DNA from 3 places in the Desemzia sp. FAM 23989 genome. Region 3 is predicted to be linked to each of the others. Evidence: predicted binding sites of a transcription regulator. Region 3 holds the regulator's gene; each other region holds the start of a gene.
What was found. Region 3 encodes CtsR, which represses protease genes until heat stress. Its sites were predicted from a motif close to TTGGTCAAAAAAGGTCAAANA; they were not measured.
Positions count from the first base shown of each region.

Region 1: clpP (ATP-dependent Clp endopeptidase proteolytic subunit ClpP) is a predicted target of CtsR. The motif match lies at 2,766-2,786, and genes of this name have one in related genera.
Region 2: clpB (ATP-dependent chaperone ClpB) is a predicted target of CtsR. The motif match lies at 3,888-3,908, and genes of this name have one in related genera.

Region 1 covers NZ_JBGQQT010000002.1:145,003-151,896, forward strand. The annotation lists gene ACEN36_RS02230 (ABC transporter ATP-binding protein) at 1-319, shown strand, start outside; gene ACEN36_RS02235 (ABC transporter ATP-binding protein) at 273-2,096, shown strand; tRNA gene ACEN36_RS02240 (tRNA-Arg) at 2,509-2,580, shown strand; gene clpP (ATP-dependent Clp endopeptidase proteolytic subunit ClpP) at 2,880-3,479, shown strand; gene ACEN36_RS02250 (DsbA family protein) at 3,608-4,150, shown strand; gene ACEN36_RS02255 (sugar-binding transcriptional regulator) at 4,525-5,562, shown strand; gene gap (type I glyceraldehyde-3-phosphate dehydrogenase) at 5,604-6,605, shown strand; gene ACEN36_RS02265 (phosphoglycerate kinase) at 6,729-6,894, shown strand, end outside.
Region 2 covers NZ_JBGQQT010000004.1:139,849-146,742, forward strand. The annotation lists gene dnaE (DNA polymerase III subunit alpha) at 1-754, opposite strand, end outside; gene ACEN36_RS04225 (YjzD family protein) at 967-1,149, shown strand; gene clpB (ATP-dependent chaperone ClpB) at 1,221-3,836, opposite strand; gene ACEN36_RS04235 (NADP-dependent oxidoreductase) at 4,008-4,946, shown strand; partial or broken gene ACEN36_RS04240 (IS3 family transposase) at 5,160-5,597, shown strand; gene ACEN36_RS04245 (alpha/beta fold hydrolase) at 5,949-6,857, opposite strand.
Region 3 covers NZ_JBGQQT010000009.1:9-6,902, forward strand. The annotation lists rRNA gene rrf (5S ribosomal RNA) at 8-123, shown strand; tRNA gene ACEN36_RS06680 (tRNA-Val) at 135-210, shown strand; tRNA gene ACEN36_RS06685 (tRNA-Lys) at 212-284, shown strand; tRNA gene ACEN36_RS06690 (tRNA-Leu) at 328-409, shown strand; tRNA gene ACEN36_RS06695 (tRNA-Thr) at 439-514, shown strand; tRNA gene ACEN36_RS06700 (tRNA-Gly) at 519-590, shown strand; tRNA gene ACEN36_RS06705 (tRNA-Leu) at 629-717, shown strand; tRNA gene ACEN36_RS06710 (tRNA-Arg) at 724-797, shown strand; tRNA gene ACEN36_RS06715 (tRNA-Pro) at 828-901, shown strand; gene ACEN36_RS06720 (CtsR family transcriptional regulator) at 1,377-1,838, shown strand; gene ACEN36_RS06725 (ATP-dependent Clp protease ATP-binding subunit) at 1,860-4,358, shown strand; gene ACEN36_RS06730 (hypothetical protein) at 4,479-4,829, shown strand; gene ACEN36_RS06735 (helix-turn-helix domain-containing protein) at 4,880-5,743, opposite strand; gene tadA (tRNA adenosine(34) deaminase TadA) at 5,891-6,409, shown strand; gene ACEN36_RS06745 (ribonuclease domain-containing protein) at 6,413-6,894, shown strand, end outside.

The DNA.
Region 1 (6,894 bases), on a different contig from region 3:
AAAGCAACGGATAGCTATCGCACGCGCTTTAGCTACAAAGGCTGAATTTTTGATTTTGGACGATGCTTTATCGGCAGTAGATGCACAAACCGAATCACAAATTTTAGCCAATTTACGTGCAATCAGAAAAAATGAATCGACTATTATTGCTACCCACCGAATCAGTTCTATTATGCACGCGGATGAAATCATTGTTTTGGATAAAGGACAAATCGTAGAACGCGGTAAGCATGCCGAATTATTACAAAATGAGGGTTGGTACCGCAGAATGTATGAAGAACAACAACTGCAACAAAAAGTGGAAGAAGGAGGGGAATAAACTAGTGGAACAAAAGAAAAATTTTACGATACGAGAACAAATCCATATTTTAGCTGGTTTATTCTCATTTACAAAACCTTTTTGGCTGCCGTTCTTAGCTGCTATCATTGGAATGGTCATTGTTTCCAGTATAAATGCTTACTTGCCTGTAGTGATTCAACGCTACATTGATGAATACTTAGCTGTAGATCAAGTAGCTCTTGATGCGACTATTCGTATTACGCTATTTTACTTTAGTTTTGTAATAGTGAAAATGATTGTGGTATATGTAAAAGATTATTGTTTTAAGATAGCATCCGAGAAAACAGTTGCGAGTATGCGAAACCAAATTTATCATAAAGTGGTTCATTTAGGGATGCGTTATTTTGACCAAACTCCGAATGGTTCAGTAGTTTCGCGAGTCACCAATGATACAGAGACCATTAAAGAATTTTGGAATGTATTCTTGACTTTTTTAGACGGCTTTTTAAATGCCATAACCATTGGTGTAGCGATGTTTAGTCTAAATGCTCGTTTAGCATGGGTATTTATGGCCTTTGTACCGATCGTGATTGTATTGATTTATATTTACCAAAAATACAGTACATTGATCTATGGCCGAATTCGAGAAGCTTTGAGTCGATTGAACGCCAAATTGAGTGAATCCATTATGGGAATGACTATTATTCAGCATTTTAATCAAGAAGAACGAGTAAAAAATGAATTTGATGATGTAAATCAACAATATGTAGCCGCGAGAAACAATATGTTTAAAATGAATGCTTTGTTATTGATGCCGGCCATTAATTTGATTGAAGCTATTGCATTGTTTGTTGTATTGTGGATCTTTGGATTGCGTCATTTGCAAGGTATAGCAGTAGATATTGGGATTGTTTATGCATTTACGTCATATGCTAAATCGTTCTTCCATCCTATTGGAAATATGCTGGATAGTTTAAGTATTTTTCAAGATGGATTAGTTTCAGGAGCACGGGTAGTCAGTTTATTAGATCGTGATGATATGGCCCCCAGTGCAGAAGAGGACGCAACTGGCAGGGTTACCGAAGGGAAAATTGCTATTCAGGATCTATCCTTTTCTTATGACCAAGAAAAAGAAGTTCTCCAAGATATCTCAATTTCGGCAGAACCTGGTCAAACTATTGCTTTAGTCGGACAAACTGGTTCAGGAAAGAGTTCTATCATTAATGTGCTGATGCGTTTTTATGAATACGCTAAAGGTGATGTGCTGATAGATGGACAATCCATCCGGGATATTCCGATTGAAAAATTACGTGAACAAATGGGATTGGTTTTACAAGATAGTTTTATGTTTTATGGCGATATTGCTGACAATATCCGGCTGCATGGGAATTATTCTGATGAAGAGATCCGTCAAGCCGCTGAGTTTGTAAATGCAGACAGCTTTATTGAAGAACTCGATGGTGGTTACCACGCAAAAGTTATTGAAGGTGGAGCTACATTCTCAACAGGTGAAAAACAATTGATCAGTTTTGCCCGTACCATTTTGCGAAACCCTAAAATATTGATTTTAGATGAAGCTACCGCAAATATCGATACCGAAACAGAAAAGAAAATCCAAAAAGGGTTAGAAAATATGCGTCGCGGCCGTACAACCATTATTATTGCCCATCGCTTATCGACAATTCGAGATGCAGATAAAATCTATGTGTTACGACATGGAGAAATTATTGAAGAAGGAAATCATGAATCATTGATTGATCAACAAGGGGTTTATCATGATATGTACCAACTTCAAACTTTCCAAGAAAATAATTAGACTGTTTATTTAGGCTCTTCATTGTCTAACGTTGGTAAAAAAATTTCTTCCGGCCTATGGTGCTGCTTATGAAAAGCTATGGGAACACCTTGAGCTGAAAACCACGTCTCAAGGCTTGCACCCTTATTCATATCTATAAGCAACCCCACGTGCCTCCAGAAATTTCTGGGAATGGATTTCTGATCGGTTTAGTATTAAAAAGAAGTGGATTTTCTACTTATCAACGTCAAATATTGTAGAACCTTAAACTACTTTGAGTCGCTTTCTATTTATAGAGAGCGGCTTTTTCTCTATGGTACTCAGAGTTGAAATTAGAATTAAAGAAACTTGTTTGAGCGAAATATGAGCCTATTTGCAAATTTTGGCTTGTGTTTTAGGCTGATATTAGATAATATTAAGTAGTTGTCATACTGTCTCCTTAGTGTAATGGATATCACGTAAGATTCCGGTTCTTGAGATGGGGGTTCGATTCCCTCAGGAGACATTAAAAAGAGCGTGGAACAACGAGTCTAAAGAAGAGCGTGGAGCAGCAACACGTCTAGAGAGTACGAATTAATCCGCTCTAATATACATTGATAAAGGGGTCAGGGTTTTATCCTGGCTCCTTTTACCTGTATAATCAAAAACAGATATAAAAAAAGTGAAAAATAAAACAAAAAGACAATAAAAAGTTTGACCTTTATTGACCAAAAGAGTAAAATAAGGGTAGAAACTCATTGAAACTGATTCTTTAGAATGAGTATGATACAATCATTAGGAAACAAATTAGAGGAGGAATACTTCATGAACTTAGTACCTACAGTTATTGAACAATCATCAAGAGGTGAACGCGCCTACGATATTTACTCACGTTTATTAAAAGACCGTATTATCATGTTAAGCGGACAAATTGATGACGATGTAGCTAATTCAGTTATTGCACAATTGCTCTTTTTAGATGCACAAGACCCAGAGAAAGATATCTATATTTACATCAACTCTCCTGGTGGTAGTGTGACAGCCGGCTTTGCTATTTATGACACGATGAACTTTATTAAATCTGATGTTCAAACGATTGCAATGGGAATGGCTGCTTCAATGGGAAGTTTCCTATTAACAGCTGGAGCAAAAGGCAAACGTTTTGCATTGCCGAATGCAGAAATTATGATTCACCAACCATTAGGCGGAGCACAAGGACAAGCAACTGAAATTGAAATTGCTGCTCGCCACATCTTAAAAACACGTGAACGTTTAAATAAAATTTTATCTGACAGAACTGGGCAACCCATCGAAGTTATTGAACGTGATACAGATCGTGATAACTATATGTCTGCAGAAGATGCAAAAGCATATGGTCTGATCGATGAAGTAATGGAAAATAACGCAGAACTACCAGGTAAATAGATTAGTGAATAAAGGAGACCTTTTCCATTAAATTGGAGAGTGGTCTCCTTTTTCATTGTAAAAAGAATGTTTTTCATTTGCACGGATTCCAAGTATACTATTAAGTATCACTAATAGGAGGTAATATGATGGATATTAGCAAGATCAAAGCAGATAAAGTCAATACAACTTATGGATTTAAAATTGGTAAAGAAAGTGCACCAGTTAAAGTGATCGAATTTATTAATTTGCGTTGCCCGTACTGCAAAAAATGGTATGTTGATTCTAAAGATGTATTGACTGACTATGTGCACGAAGGAAAAGTCCAACGCATCATTAAATTATTTGATAAAGAAAAACCCAGTTTGAAAAAAGGGAATGTCGTTCATCATTATCTGGACTACAAAAATCCGGAAGATGCATTGATTGAAATAGATTACTTTCTTGCTCATCAAGATGAATGGGGAAATCTAGCCGATTTAGATCAAGTGGCAGAATATGTGGTTGAAAAACGCGGATTGACTCACCAACCTAATGAAATTGAAATCAATGGAATCATTCATGAAGCTGACGATGCTAATGTAGTATTTGTTCCATCCGTATTCATTGGAGACCATGTCTTCGATGAGCATATCACTCCTGTGGAATTAAAAGAGTTGATTGATTTAGAATACGCCAAAAAGAACTCTTGAAACCCAGCCATAAATAAGTAACACATTTGTCAAAAAGGACTGAGAAACGGTTCGTTTTACACTCCTGGACATAAAGAAAGAAGTGGTAAAAACCGCTTCTTTATGTCTAAGGTTTGTCAAAAGGACTACCCATATCGAATTAACTCAGTAATGAGAGATTCTTGAATTAATAGGTTGCATCTTGTCCCAAGAATTGGTAGAATACAACTGTAAGAGATAAAACAGACGAGGGAAGTTCTGTAAAATGTAGAATGAAGAGCATGATTAAAAATCAAATGTCTTTATGCATTTTAATCTCTTTGTTTTTTTTGATATAGAGGGTCGCTAAACGGCTAACGTGGACGAAAAACGACCCGCTTAGAAAGAGGTGGCTCATGGAAGAGGTTTTGTCTGTTATAGAAAAAGTAGCTCCTGACGTAATAGACACTCTAAAAGAGAGACACCGAATTTTGAGGAATATCTATTTGTTAGGACCAATCGGAAGACGAGTGCTCGCTGACAAAATAGGTATATCTGAAAGAAGTTTACGTACGGAAGTGGAAGTGTTGAAAAAACAACGTCTTTTATTTTCTACAAAATCAGGAATGTTGCTTACTCCTTATGGAGAAGAAACGTATCGATCACTAGATCACTTAATGGGACAAAAATTAGGCATGCGCGATAAGGAAAAAAATCTAGCGATTTACTTCCAAATTGAGCAATGCGTTATTGTGTCAGGTGACCTTGACAGTCAGTCAAAGGTTATTGCTGATTTGAGTAGAGCGACTTTTGAAACATTGGATTTTCTATTACCAGAAGGCAAAAATATTATCGCCGTGATGGGTGGAACAACAATGGCGGCAGTAGCCAACCGCATTGATGAAAGTCTTTCTAAAAATCGAGAATTGTTTTTTGTGCCTGCGAGAGGCGGGCTGGGAGAGTCTGTAGATATACAAGCAAACTCAATCAGTGCAAGACTTGCTGAAGTCACAGGAGGCAAAAATCAAGCTCTGTATGTACCAGAACAAGTCGGCAAAGAAACGTATGAGTTTTTATTGCAAGAACCCAGCGTGAAGAAGACGTTAGATTTGATAAAACTGGCAAATTGTGTAATCTATAGTATAGGAGACGCAGGACATATGGCAAAGCGACGAGGACTTGATGATGAGACACTCGCGCTTCTTAAAGAAAAAGCAGCAGTTGCTGAATCTTTCGGAGAATTTTACAATGCTGAAGGTGAAGTGGTGTATAAAATCCCACGCATCGGTATGCAATCCAGCAAGTTAACGACCGTACCTAGTGCGATTATTGTGGCGGCTGGAGAATCGAAAGCTGAAGCGATCAAAGCTTATATGAAAAACGCACCCTCGCAAACTTGGCTAATCACTGATGAAGGTGCTGCAAACCAGATTTTAAAAGGGATTACCCTTTAAAATAAATAAATTTTCGATTTTCTAAAGGAGGAAATCTTGTTATGTCAGTAAAAGTAGGTATTAATGGTTTCGGACGTATTGGTCGTCTAGCATTCCGTCGTATTCAAGAATTAGAAGGTATTGAAGTAGTTGCGGTAAACGACTTAACAGATCCAAAAATGTTAGCTCACTTATTAAAATATGATACAACTCAAGGACGTTTCAATGGAGACGTTGAAGTTAAAGATGGCGCGTTTACAGTAAATGGTAAAGACGTTAAAGTATTAAGCAACCGTAACCCAGAAGAACTTCCATGGGGCGAACTTGGAGTAGAAATCGTATTAGAATGTACTGGTTTCTTCACTACTCAAGAAAAAGCTGAATTACACATCAAAGCAGGAGCTAAAAAAGTTGTTATCTCTGCACCAGCAACTGGTGACATGAAAACAATCGTTTACAATGTAAACCACGAAACTCTTGACGGTTCTGAAACAGTTATTTCAGGTGCTTCTTGTACTACTAACTGTTTAGCTCCTATGGCTCAAGTACTAAATGACAAATTTGGTATTGAATTAGGATTAATGACAACTATCCACGCTTACACAGGTGACCAAAATACATTAGATGCTCCACATCCAAAAGGCGACTTCCGTCGTGCTCGTGCTGCAGCAGCTAACATTATCCCTAATACAACTGGTGCTGCTAAAGCAATTGGTGAAGTATTACCAGAATTAAAAGGTAAATTAGATGGAGCTGCACAACGTGTTCCAGTTGCAGCAGGTTCATTAACTGAATTACAAACTGTATTGAAAAAATCAGTTACTGCTGAAGAAGTAGACGCAGCAATGAAAGCAGCAGCTAACGAATCTTACGGATATACTGAAGATGCAATTGTTTCTTCTGATATCTTAGGAATGTCATTTGGTTCATTATACGATGCAACTCAAACGAAAGTTATCACTGTTGGTGACAAACAAATCGTTAAAACTGTTGCTTGGTATGACAATGAAATGTCATACACTTCACAATTGATTCGTACTTTAGAATACTTTGCAAAACTGTAATTTAACGAATAGCAATTTCTTGTTAGGAGTATAAATTTACAATGATAAGCGGGGAAGCGACGCGCTTCTCCGCTTTTTTAATTGTTAAAGCATTTAGTAAGGGATACTAAGGAGGATTTTAACATGGCAAAAAAAGCTGTTACAGATTTAGATTTAAAAGATAAAGTTGTTTTAGAACGTGCTGATTTTAACGTTCCTATGAAAGATGGTAAAATCACGAATGACAACCGTATCCAAGCTGCTCTTCCAACAATCAACTACATTTTGGAACAAGGCGGAAAATTGGTTC
Region 2 (6,894 bases), on a different contig from region 3:
TATTTTGAGCTGCTTCTTCTAGACCAGCTTCTCTGAATTGCTGCTCCATCGCTGAACATTCTGGTAAATTGCGCGTACCAAATAAAGTTCCGTCTTGGCTTGTCAGCTGTTCTCCTTTATCAATCGATCGAAGTACTTTTAAACTGAATGCATCTTCTTGATTTAAATAACGCACATCATTCAAAGCGACCGTCTCTATCGCTAGTTCCTCTGTTAAATGAATTAACTGATCCTTGATCGACGACAAGTCTTCGTGCAGTTGGATACCGATCAAAAATTGATCGGCTGAAAATAGTTCTTTGTATTTCCTAGCCACTGTTCCAGCTTCATCAAATTGTCCATTTAACAATAATTGTTCGATTTCCCCTGTTTCTCCTGGTGATAAAGCAATCAATCCTTCTATATAAGGGGCCAATTCTGCAAAAGAGAAAGGCTGATCAGGAGACAGCATTTTTTTCGTAGACAACGAAATCAACTGTTGATAACCTTGGTTTGTTTCAGCTAGTAAGACCAGCGAAAATGTTTGATCGGATTGGACAGATCCCATCATTTCAAGTGTCAGCCCTACAATGGGTTTAATCTCATGTTTGAGACACAATTTATAAAAGTCGACGGCTCCATAAAGTACATTTTGATCGGTCAAAGCTAGAGCTTCATAGCCTCTTTCTTTAGCAGATAAGACTAGTTCTTCAACAGATAAAGTACTTTGAAGCAATGAGTAGGCACTATTCACCTGTAATTGCACAAAAGACATCCGGTATCCTCCTCTTCATAAGTTTGAATCCTTTTTACAATTATGTATTACTGCATCTCTTCTTTACTAAGATTCGTCTTCGAATTGCACACTTCTTTATTATACTCTGAAGTGGAGGAAAACCGCAAATTCTCCTCAAAAATCATCAGCTTTTACTTTCATTCTTAAAAAAAAGTGGTAGAATGAGGATGAAGAAAGAGGGTGTTGATACCATGAAATATATCGCAACATTATTTTGGGGATTTTGCTTAGGACAAGTAGTGAATTACATCGGAAGTTCTTTAACCAGCGGAACTTATTCCTTTTTCACAGCTACTTTAATTGGTTTATTGAGTGCAGTACTGGTTATCTTATTGACTTCTGCTATTCCGAAACCTCCAGAAACACAACATTAATCTACTATTCAACTGAATGAAATCATCTCAAAAAAAAGAAGCCGGAATTTAAATCCCGGCTTCTTTTTTGCTTATTCTGAATCTAATTGGGCAACCTCAACGGCCAAATGCTCTTCTCTGACAGTTAATACAGCTGTCGCTCCAGGATAAATTGTTCCTGCAATAATTTGTTTGGCAATCGGCGTTTCTACTTCTTTTGTCAGATACCGTTGCAAAGGCCGCGCTCCATAGGCTGGATCGTACGCTTTTTCAGCGATCCAAGATTGGGCTTCTTCCGTGATATCCAAGCTGATCTCTTGCTGTAGCAACCGTTTTTCTAAGTCTTTAGTCATTTTCAACACGATTTTCTTCACGACTTCAAAATTCAATGGTGCAAATAGAATCGTATCGTCAATCCGATTTAAAAACTCTGGTTTGAAGCTGGCTCTTAGCAAGTTCAACACTTCATCTTTCGTGTGTTGCGCAATTTCGCCTTTTTCATTGGTTCCGTCCAATAGCAAACCTGATCCAATATTGCTGGTCATAATCAAGACGGTATTCTTAAAGTCTACTACGCGACCTTTAGAATCCGTTAATCGTCCATCGTCTAACACTTGCAGTAAGATATTAAACACATCGGGGTGAGCTTTTTCAATTTCATCCAATAAAATAATCGTATACGGACTTCTTCTGACAGCTTCCGTCAATTGCCCACCTTCTTCGTACCCTACATAACCAGGAGGTGCTCCGACTAATCTGGAAACGGTGTGTTTCTCCATATACTCACTCATATCAATACGCACCATATGGTCTTGGGAATCAAACAGGTTTTCAGCCAAAGTTTTAGCCAATTCGGTTTTTCCTACACCGGTTGGTCCCAAGAATAAGAATGAGCCTAATGGTTTATTTGGATTTTGGATACCTGCACGTGCTCGAATAACCGCATCTGTCACACTCTCTACTGCCTCATCCTGGCCAATCACTCTTGATTTCATATTCTCCGCCAAATTCAATAGTTTTTCGCGTTCGCCTTTGACTAATCGATTAACCGGAATACCAGTCAATCTACCGACGACTAAGGCAATTTCTTCTTCCGTAACCGATTCTTGCACTAAACGATTCACATTCGAATCGAGTTGAGCTTGGCTGTCTTCCAACTCTTTCAATTCTTTTTCAAGCGCTGGAATTTCTCCATGACGCAAGACGGCTGCACGTTCTAAATCATAACGTCCTTCAGCATCCTCTAATTCATGGCGTAACTGATCCAATTTTTCTCTTTTATCTCTTAAATGATTTACTTGATTCTTTTCAGCATCCCATTTCGATTGCAATTGACTGGCTTCTTCTTTCAACTCGGCCAGTTCTTCTTGAATGATGTCCAGTCTTCGCTTGCTGGCTTCATCTTGCTCTTTTTTCAAAGCCGCTTCTTCGATTTCCAACTGCATCACACGTCTTCTGACTTGATCCAGTTCAGTAGGCATCGAATTCATTTCCACACGAATGGTTGCGCAAGCTTCATCAACTAAATCAATGGCTTTGTCCGGCAAAAAACGGTCCGTAATGTAGCGATTCGATAAGGTTGCTGCCGCTACAATAGCATTATCGTGGATGTTGACACTGTGATAAATCTCAAAACGTTCTTTTAGTCCACGTAAGATACTAATGGTTTCTTCAACGGTTGGTTCATTAACCAATACTTTTTGGAAACGACGTTCTAACGCTTTATCCGTTTCCACGTATTGACGGTATTCATCTAACGTCGTTGCTCCAATACAATGCAACTCTCCACGAGCCAACATAGGTTTCAGCAAGTTTCCAGCATCCATGCTGCCTTCTGTTTTGCCCGCTCCCACGATGGTGTGAATTTCATCAATGAATAAGATAATTTGTCCATCACTTTTCTTCACTTCTTTTAAAACTGCTTTTAATCGTTCTTCAAATTCGCCTCGGTATTTCGCTCCAGCGATCAAAGCACCCATATCTAAGGAGTAAACGGTTTTATCTTTCAAATTCTCTGGAACATCTCTGCGCACGATGCGTTGCGCTAGTCCTTCTACAATAGCCGTTTTACCTACCCCCGGCTCTCCTATCAAGACAGGATTATTCTTTGTTTTCCGAGATAATATCCGGATCACATTTCGTATTTCTTCATCTCTTCCTATAATAGGATCTTGTTTCCCGCTTTTAACGGCTTCAATCAAATCAGTCCCATATTTTTTCAATGCTTCATAGTTTTCTTCTTGATTTTGTGAAGTCACTCGTTCCCCACCTCTTAGTTCTTCAATTTTAGTGCGCAAGTTTTTTTCTGTCAGCCCTTGAGCCGTTAATTCTTTCGTCAGTGAATGATTTTTAAGTTTCATTAAGGCCAATAAAAAAATCTCCGTAGACACAAACTCATCTTGAAAGGTCTCACTGATTTTATCGGCTTCCGTCATCAAGTTAAACAGATTTTGGCTCATCGATTGCCCATATTGAAGGTTACTTCCTTGAACGACCGATATTTTATCTAATTCCTGATCAATCACTTGTTCAAATTGATCCGTATCGATGCCGACTTGGTCATAAATATTCTTTGCAAAATGATTTGGTGTCAAAAATATTTTCCATAAATGAGCAATGTCAATCTCTTGATGTTGTCTAGTCACAGCGATCTGTTGTGCCTCGCTTAAGGCTTCTTGCATCGTACTTGTTAATTTGTTCAGCTCCATATTTTCCACCACTTTCAGTTGAATGATTTACTATAAGTCTATTTTACTCTTTTGGTCAATAATGGTCAAACATTTTCATTGCTCAAACAAACTATTTTTGGAGATTCTATGACAAGTGTATACTAAATACAAGCGGATAGCTTACGAGAAACTCATAGAAAGGATGTCATTATGAAAGCAATCGTTATCAACCAATACGGTTCTGCTGACGAACTAGTCGAACAAGAGGTACCTCTTCCAGAAATAAACGATGACCAGGTATTAATGGAGTTAAAAGCTACTTCCATCAATCCTGTTGATTGGAAAATGCGTGAAGGTTATCTAAAAGAGATGTTGCCTTATAAATTTCCAATCATTTTAGGCTGGGATGCAGCGGGGATCGTAAAAAAAGTTGGAAATCAGGTGACCGCTTTCCAACCAGGAGATAAAGTGTTTGCACGGCCTAAAACCAACCCAACCGGTACTTATGCAGAATATGTAGCTGTTGAGGAGGATTTGGTGTGTTCTCTTCCAGAAAACAGTTCTTTTGATGAAGCTGCAGCCATTCCGCTCACAGGCCAAACAGCTTGGGTAGCGTTAGTAGAGATTGCACACATCAAAAAAGGCGACCGTGTCCTAATTCATGGAGGTTCTGGTGGTGTTGGCCATTTAGCGATCCAGATCGCCAAACATTTCGGCGCTTATGTAGCCGCAACCGCTAGTGGAAAAAATGAAGCTTTTGTTCAATCGATGGGTGCGGATGAGTTCATTAATTATAAAGAACAAGACTTTGAAACCTTATTGAGTGATTACGACATCGTACTAGATACGCAAGGTGGAGAAACACAAGAAAAGAGTTTTTCGGTGCTGAAACGCGGCGGCACATTAGTCTCTATTGCTGCTCCGCCGGATGAAGAAAAAGCTGCTGAAAAAGGCATTAAGACTGGCTATTTCTTCTTAGAACCAGATGGAGAAAGATTGCAGGAATTAGCTGAACTAATGAAAAATGACGAATTGAAAGTCACCATTGGTAAGACTGTTCCTTTTACTGAGGAAGGTCTGCGTGAAGCTCATAGAGTTAGTGAAGAACACGGAGTGGTTGGAAAAATCGTGGTTCAGATAGGCAAATAAAAATCGTCAGAGTTATTCTGATTAGGGCATAAGAACCCCCGCTGAAGAATTTTCGAAATGAAAATTCTTCAGCGGGGGTTCTTTAATGGCTCAAAAGTATTATTTTAATAATGGTTCCATTCACTAATCTGTTGGCGTGCTTAATTACGATATATACTCTGATACAAAATCTTGAACTTTTTTCTGATACTCTCCTTTGTTCTGTTCATAGGTTATTTATCGACCATTAAAGACGGTACGACAAAAGAGGTGCTATCTCATTATGTGTCTGATAACCTAAAACTGGATATTTCTTTAAATACTGTTGATTTATGAATAAGCGCCCACGGCGCAACGCTACACGCAGATGCCTTTATCCATTCAGACCAAGGTGTCCATTACACTAGTCCAAAATTTCATAAAAAGTTGGCAGCTAATCAGTTAGGGCAGTCCATGTCTAGAAGAGGTAATTGTTGGGATAACGCTCCACAAGAGTCGTTCTTTGGGCATTTGAAAGATGAAATGAAGTATAAAGAGTGTACAAATTTAAAAGGATTGCGAGCAATTGTAGATAATTACATTGACTATTATAATAATGAACGCGGACAATGGAATCTAAAAAAATTGCCCCCTGCTCAATACAGGAAGCAGTTTTTTATGGATGTTGCATAAGGTCTCTTTTTTTTTAATGTCCTTGACATAGGGTCCATTTCAAAATGATGAAGAAACTTTTATGGGTTCTTTTTCAAGACGGTAACTTTAGTGACATGGTTGATGAGGTAAACCTGCCCTATTCTGAAGTTACTACCACCATAGAAAAGAAGCAGGAACTTAATATCACGTTAAATTCTAATTTGATTAGACAGTCTACTGATGCAACAACAACAGAATTATTGACTCCATCAAATTACTAACTAGTCTTTTTAAATGAAAAGTTAGAAATAGTAGCTGTTTATATTTACTAACTAAAACACAAAAATAAGGATAGTAGGATATCAACATTCTACTGTCCTTATTGTGTTTTTATGGCCCATCCCATAAAAAATTCACCACAAGCTCATCCACTTGAGTATTTTCATGCAGCTGACTGTGGCGAGCTTGCGACCCGGTAATGATTTCAGTTCGATACTCTAATCCATTCATTTGCATTAAATAACCAATGGCGAGTGCACTTCTGCTTGGGACAGTCCCATCTCCTTCTGATCCATCTTCTAAATCCCCCACAATATTCAGCATTTTAGTTGCTTTAGGGTAATCTTGGATACCAGCTGCATAGTTACTATACCGTTCACTGAGGACTAGTGGACCATTTTGATTCAATGCATCTATAGATTGTTCTTCATTACCTGAAACAAAATTATTAAACGGTGCGCCGATCGCAATAAATTTGTTGACCACTGGCAGCGATTCATCCTTTCCATAAGTAATTAAATACCGGAAACTGCTCACACCACCCATAGAGTGGCCCACTAGATTTACCTCTTCAATCTGGTACGTCTGATTTAAATAGCTTAAAACAGCTTTGATCCACTCGGTTTGGTTCAGTTCACTATTTTTATTATCCGTAAACAATACCTGAATCATGGGATTGACTACCTGGTCATCCCAAGTCCCTGTAGCAGAAACAGTTCCATCTGGCTGAACAGTTACAGTTAATACCTTCTTTCCAAAATAGTTGGATTCAAAACGAGACAACATCCCATCAAAGCTCCCCTTTGTTCCTCCATATCCATGTATGAACAAAGACGGAATGGCTGTCTGATTTCTGTTTAGAGAAATACTGTTGGAAAGAACAGCATCACTAGTATTCGTTAAATTTGATACAACAGATGTGCGGCTTTCTTTAACTGGCTCCGTTTTTTCCTTCCCGCACCCTATACTCAGCAAGCTGAATAAAATAATGAAGAAAGAAATGGTGAGCGTCTTTCGCATACCATCACACTCCTGACTATTTTCTCATAAGCTGTAT
Region 3 (6,894 bases):
ACATATGTGTGGTGACGATGGCAAGAAGGTCACACCTGTTCCCATGCCGAACACAGTAGTTAAGCTTCTTAGCGCCGAAGGTAGTGAGGGGTTTCCCCTTGTGAGACTAGGACGTTGCCACGCATATAGTTTTTGGAGGTTTAGCTCAGTTGGGAGAGCATCTGCCTTACAAGCAGAGGGTCAGCGGTTCGAGCCCGTTAACCTCCACCACGAGTCATTAGCTCAGTTGGTAGAGCATCTGACTTTTAATCAGAGGGTCGCAGGTTCGAATCCTGCATGACTCATACTAGTTGCTTGTTGACTAGTATGTTTTGCCTTAAACTAAATGCGGGTGTGGCGGAATTGGCAGACGCACTAGATTTAGGATCTAGCGCCGCGAGGCGTGGGGGTTCAAGTCCCTTCACCCGCATCATTTATTTTTTTTGGCACTAAACAGTTGCCGGCTTAGCTCAGTTGGTAGAGCATCTGATTTGTAATCAGAGGGTCGAGGGTTCAAATCCTTTAGCCGGCACCATTTTGCGGAAATAGCTCAGTGGTAGAGCACCACCTTGCCAAGGTGGGGGTCGCGGGTTCGAACCCCGTTTTCCGCTTTCTAGTTATACTAGAAAATGATAACTTGTTCATTAAAGCCGGGGTGGCGGAACAGGTAGACGCACAGGACTTAAAATCCTGCGGATAGTGATATCCGTGCCGGTTCGATTCCGGCCCTCGGCACCATTTTTAGCACCCATAGCTCAATTGGATAGAGTACTTGACTACGAATCAAGCGGTTGCAAGTTCGACTCTTGCTGGGTGCATCTCTTTTAAAGAGTTTTTACCAACGTATACGGGAATTAGCTCAGCTTGGTAGAGCACTTGGTTTGGGACCAAGGGGTCGCAGGTTCGAATCCTGTATTCCCGATAATAAAATAGAGTATCCAAAAGTGAGATAAGCAATCAGCTGTCTCGCTTTTTTTGTATTATGGAGGACGTGGATGATATAATCAGTGCATGTTTCTTCTATAGAATGAGAAAGTAAGCTGTGGGATTCTAGGTTGTATATCTTTCGAAATGCGCAATAGTAATCAGAATGGTTCAGGTATTCTGCAGCTCATGACTATTATATAGAACTCTAGTGGTCGTTTTGAGGTTATTCAATAGAGAAGTGAGACAAACGTTGGTTCTATTAAGAAGTGGGACTTTTCAAATGGAGTTTTTTCCAGTATAATAATAGTCAGGATTAGTCAAAGGAGTATAGAACCTTTGTTAGGAAAGTGGCCTTATATGAAGGCTGAAAGAAAAGGAGGGTTATTAAAAAGTTGATGTTGGCATGAGTAGCGAAAAAGTGTATGATACTTAGACACCAATCATCAATGGTTTTTAATAACAAACAGCACATGGAAAATAAAAATATGTCAGATATTATTGAAGCTTATTTGAAAAAGGTGTTAGGACACTCAGATCAAGTTGAAATCAGACGTAGCGAAATGGCTGATTTATTTAATTGTGTTCCTTCTCAAATCAATTATGTGATCAACACGCGTTTCACTGTGCAAAAAGGTTATTTAGTGGAAAGTAAGCGCGGCGGTGGTGGTTACATTCGGATTATCAAAGTTAAATTGTTGGACGAATCTGAGATGTTAGATACAATAATAGAAATAGTGGGCAATAGTATTTCGCAAAATGATGCTTATGCAATTGTACAAAAGTTATATGACGATGATTTCTTGAGTAAAAGAGAAGCCGTCATTTTGATGGCTGCAATGGAAAAAACAGTATTGGGACTGGAAACTAAAGTGGCTAAAGAAGTAAGGGCACGTATATTAAATTCTTGCCTGAACAATTTGAGATACGAATAATGATAATGTGGAGGCGAGAAAATGAACGAATTATTTACTGAAAAAGCACAAGCCGTGTTAGAGATCGCTCAAGAAGAGGCAAAAGCATTTCGCCATCATTCTGTAGGTACTGAGCATATCTTACTGGGGATTGTCAAAGAGCAAGAAGGTATTGCAGGTAAAACACTCCGTCAGTTTTCAATCACCGAGCAAGATATTCGTGAGGAAATTGAACATTTTACGGGATATGGAACAATGAAATACATTTCAAAACAAGCTGTTTTACCTCATTCTCCTCGAGCAAAACAAGCTATTACGTATGCGACTGATGAATCTAGACGCATGGGGGCAAAATTAGTCGGGACAGAGCATTTGCTGCTCGGCTTATTGCGTGAAGAAGATATTTTATCTTCTAAAATTTTAGCTAATTTAGATGTGAGCTTGAATAAGGCGCGTCAAGTAGTCTTGAAAAAAGTCGGACAAGGCCAAGTGAAGAACAGCAAACGTCAAAGACCTGCAACAAAGCAGCCCACTGCGGGAACGCCCACACTGGATTCATTAGCTAGAGATTTAACCGCTCAAGCTAAAGAAGGCAAAATGGATCCTGTTGTAGGCCGTCAAAAAGAAGTTCAACGAATCGTACAGATCTTAAGCCGTCGAACTAAAAATAATCCGGTATTGGTTGGAGAACCCGGGGTAGGTAAAACAGCCATTGCTGAAGGCTTGGCACAGCGGATCATAGATGGAGAAGTACCTTCTACTCTTACAAATAAACGCTTGATGATGCTGGATATGGGATCATTGGTTGCGGGAACGAAATACCGTGGTGAATTTGAAGAGCGTATGAAGAAAATTATTGAGGAGATTTATCAAGATGGAGAAGTGATTCTCTTTATTGATGAATTGCATACGTTAATTGGAGCAGGCGGAGCAGAAGGGGCTATTGACGCTTCGAATATTCTGAAACCAGCACTTGCGCGTGGAGAATTGCAAACGATCGGGGCAACAACATTAGACGAATACCAAAAACACATCGAAAAAGATGCGGCTTTGGAGAGACGTTTTGCACCAATCCACATTGATCCGCCAAATGAAGATGAAACAGAAGAAATCTTATATGGTCTGCGTTCACGTTATGAAGATCATCATGGAGTAAAAATTATGGATGAAGCAATTCATGCAGCGGTCAAATTATCTAATCGTTATATCACATCTAGACAATTGCCGGATAAAGCGATTGATCTGATAGATGAAGCAGCTTCTAAAGTACGTATCGATGTTACTGGAAAACCAACGCCAGTTGCAGCAGCGGTGGAAGAGTTGGAAACATTGATTGAAGACAAAGAAGCAGCGATTCAAAATCAAGATTTCGAAAAAGCGGGTCTTATTCGAACGCAGGAAATGAAACAGCGTAAAAAAATTGAAACATTATTGAGAAAACAAGAGAAGAAAGAAACGCCAAATGAACTAGAAGTTACTGAACACGATATTGCTGAAGTTGTGGCATTGTGGACCAATATTCCAGTTCAACAAATGGAACAAAAAGAATCGGATCGTTTATTGAAGATGGAAGATGTGCTGCATAAACGAGTCATTGGTCAAAATGAAGCCGTTGTAGCGGTCTCAAAAGCGATTCGCCGTGCAAGAAGTGGTTTGAAAGATCCGAATCGTCCAATCGGTTCATTCATGTTCTTAGGACCTACTGGAGTTGGGAAAACGGAATTGGCTAAAGCTTTGAGTGAAGCGATGTTTGGAAATGAAGAAGCATTGATTCGTGTGGATATGTCTGAATACATGGAAAAATTCAGTACCAGTCGATTAGTCGGTTCTCCTCCAGGTTATGTAGGATATGATGAAGGTGGGCAATTGACAGAAAAAGTCCGTCAAAAACCTTATTCTGTTATCTTGCTGGATGAAGTAGAGAAAGCTCATCCGGATGTCTTTAATATTCTGTTGCAAGTATTGGACGATGGTCATTTGACAGATGGAAAAGGCCGTAAAGTAGACTTCAAAAACACAATCATGATCATGACTTCCAATCTAGGAGCAACGGCTTTACGAGATGAAAAATCAGTTGGTTTTACTGTGAAAGATACGAAACATGATCACAACATGATGGAAAAACGCATTAAAGAAGAGTTGAAAAATGCTTTTCGTCCTGAGTTCATCAACCGTTTAGATGAAACAATCGTCTTCCATTCATTAGAGAAAACTGAATTGAATGAGATCGTTAAATTGATGTCGCAAACAATCGTCAAACGATTAGCTGATATGGACATCCATGCAAAAATCACACCAGCTGCCATCGATGTGATTTCTAAAGAGGGATTCGATCCTGAATATGGTGCACGTCCATTACGCAGAGCTATTCAAAAGAAAATTGAAGATCTTTTAAGTGAAGAGTTGTTGAGCGGAAGAGTGAAAATTGGGGACAACATCACTATTGGTGCTCAAAAAGGAACAATCCGTTTTACGGTTCGGGAACCTAAAAAGTTAGAAAAAGATGCTAAGGCGGAAAAGGAAACAGCTTCTGTCAATTAAGCTAACCAACAAGAAACGTCTATCAGAATTTTAAATTCTGGTAGGCGTTTTTATTCGTGATTGAAATTTATTTCTGATATGATGAAATAGAGAAAAATACGAAGAGGGAAGTGAATTTCTATGAAAAACACAACAAGAAATATTTTATTAGGTGTTGGAGCTGCTGTAGCTATTGGAGCAGCATACATGGTGACTTCAGATAAAGCAATGGAAAAAGCTGAAAGCATGATTAACCGCAAAAGAGCGAAATACTTTGTGAAAGATAAACTGCATGGCAATGAAAAAGCTATGAAAGTTGTGGAAAACTTATCTGATGAGGAAGTGATCAACTTACTCAACGTTGTGGATAAAGTTAGTCATTTACGCGGAAGTGTCAGCGATTATACACATCAATTGAAAGAAGCGACAACAGAATTTACCGATCTGTTATCGGATAAAAAAGATACCTTTGTAGATAAAGTAAAAAAATAAAACGCATAAAAACCTTCTCGTAAAAGATTGCCTTTTACAAGAAGGTTTTTTTAGTCCAGCGTCAATAAATAACACAACAGCAAGTCATCCATATCACGCAACGATAGACCGCTTGTTTCATGAAAACGATCGATTCGGTATTGCAGTGTGTTGCGGTGGATATAAAGGGATTTTGCGGCTACAGATATGTTGCCTTGGCTTTTCCACATTGCTAAGATCAATTCCTTCAGTTCGTTATCCATTACATACTGAGTTTTCATTTGCTGCATCAATGGGCTTTGTGAAATAGCTTCCGCCGTATAATAATGTAAAGCAACTGAGGGCAAATCAAAAACTTGGGTCTTTTGATTTTTTTGAGCTTCAAAAATATGCTGTTCTTCTTTAAATATATTGGGCAAAGCAGCAGTTATTGGCCAATATTGCCCCATATAATACACAGTCTTAATTGAAAAATCATCGTCTAAGGTGCGAATAATGCCGGCCATTTCTTCGCTGCTCAATAAATCAGGCTGTTTTCCTTGGATGAGAATACCTTTATTTTCTGTTAGGAAAAAAGTATCCTCTATGCCTGAAAATAAACTTTTGAAGGCTTTTAGCCAAAGTCCGCGTTCAAAAGCAGCATCCTTCTTAATGATCTCAAATTGGATAATGCGATAGAAGCCTTCTTCTTTAGGCAAAGCAAAGGACCCATTAACTAAAAAAGTATGCCATTTGGACATTTTTTTCGTTTTAAAGGGAATAGGCTTTTGGTTGAGCGCATATTGAATCAAGGCCAATTCAGTATCGCTTTTTTGGTAACGTTCAAATTGAATCCATTGATCTTGATAAGGAAAAGCTATGTACTGCTTCCCAGAGGTGTTGTATTCGGTTAAAACAGCTTCTGGATACAAGTTTTTTAGTTCTTTAAAGTTCACTTCAGTTCCTCATTTCTGCATTGAAATCGTCAAGCTGAACAAGTTGAGCATTCTTCTCTATTTTAGCACTCTTTGGATTTTTTTGTAGGGTTTGAGAGAGAATATGCTATCATAGGGGAAGGAAATGATGAGCAAAAGGAGCACAATATGGAATTGACCAGTAGGGAAAAAGAATACTTTATGCGCGAAGCTATTGAAGAGGCTAAAAAAGCTGGAGCTAAATTAGAAGTGCCGATCGGGGCTGTAGTGGTATTGAACGGGGAGATTATTGGGCGCGGTCACAATTTGCGGGAAATGACCCATGATGCGACGACTCATGCAGAAATGATTGCCATTCGGGAAGCCAATCAGTGCTTGGGGAATTGGCGCTTGGAGGATACGCAGTTGTTTGTAACGTTGGAACCTTGTCCGATGTGCAGTGGAGCAATGATCTTGTCGCGTGTCAACGAGCTTTACTATGGAGCTCCGGATCCTAAAGGCGGGACAGCCGGTACTTTAATGAATTTGCTTGGAGATGAGCGGTTCAACCATCAAGTAACGATTGAAAAAGGACTTTTAGAAGACGAGTGTGCCGCATTATTGACGGATTTTTTTAGAAGCTTGCGTGTGCGTAAAAAAGCTGCTAAACTAGCTCGCAAAGAAATGGAACAAGAAAATGAGGAGTAGAAGATGAAACAAAAGAAAAATTGGATCGTAACGATTGTCGGTGTGCTGGTACTTTTGCTTGGAGGTCAGCAGATGGACGTATTTGATGCGCTGTTTGATTCAGATTCTCAAGAGTCGCAAATGGAATCACAAACAGTGGATAGTTCCGTGGTTGAAGGACAAGCCTATTCGACGAAAGAAGATGTGGCTGCATACCTGAATGAATTTGGAGAGCTTCCACCCAATTATTTGACGAAAAAAGAAGCAGAAGCTTTAGGCTGGGACAACTCAGAAGGTAATTTATGGGAAGTCACTGATCAGATGTCGATCGGCGGTGATCGCTTCGGCAATTATGAAGAGTTGCTGCCTGAAGCAAAAGGCCGCGTGTATTATGAAGCGGATATCAATTATGACGGGGGTTTCCGTGGAGCTGAGCGGATCGTCTTTTCCAATGATGGATTGATTTTCTACACCGGGGATCATTACGAAACGTTTGAACAGCTTTA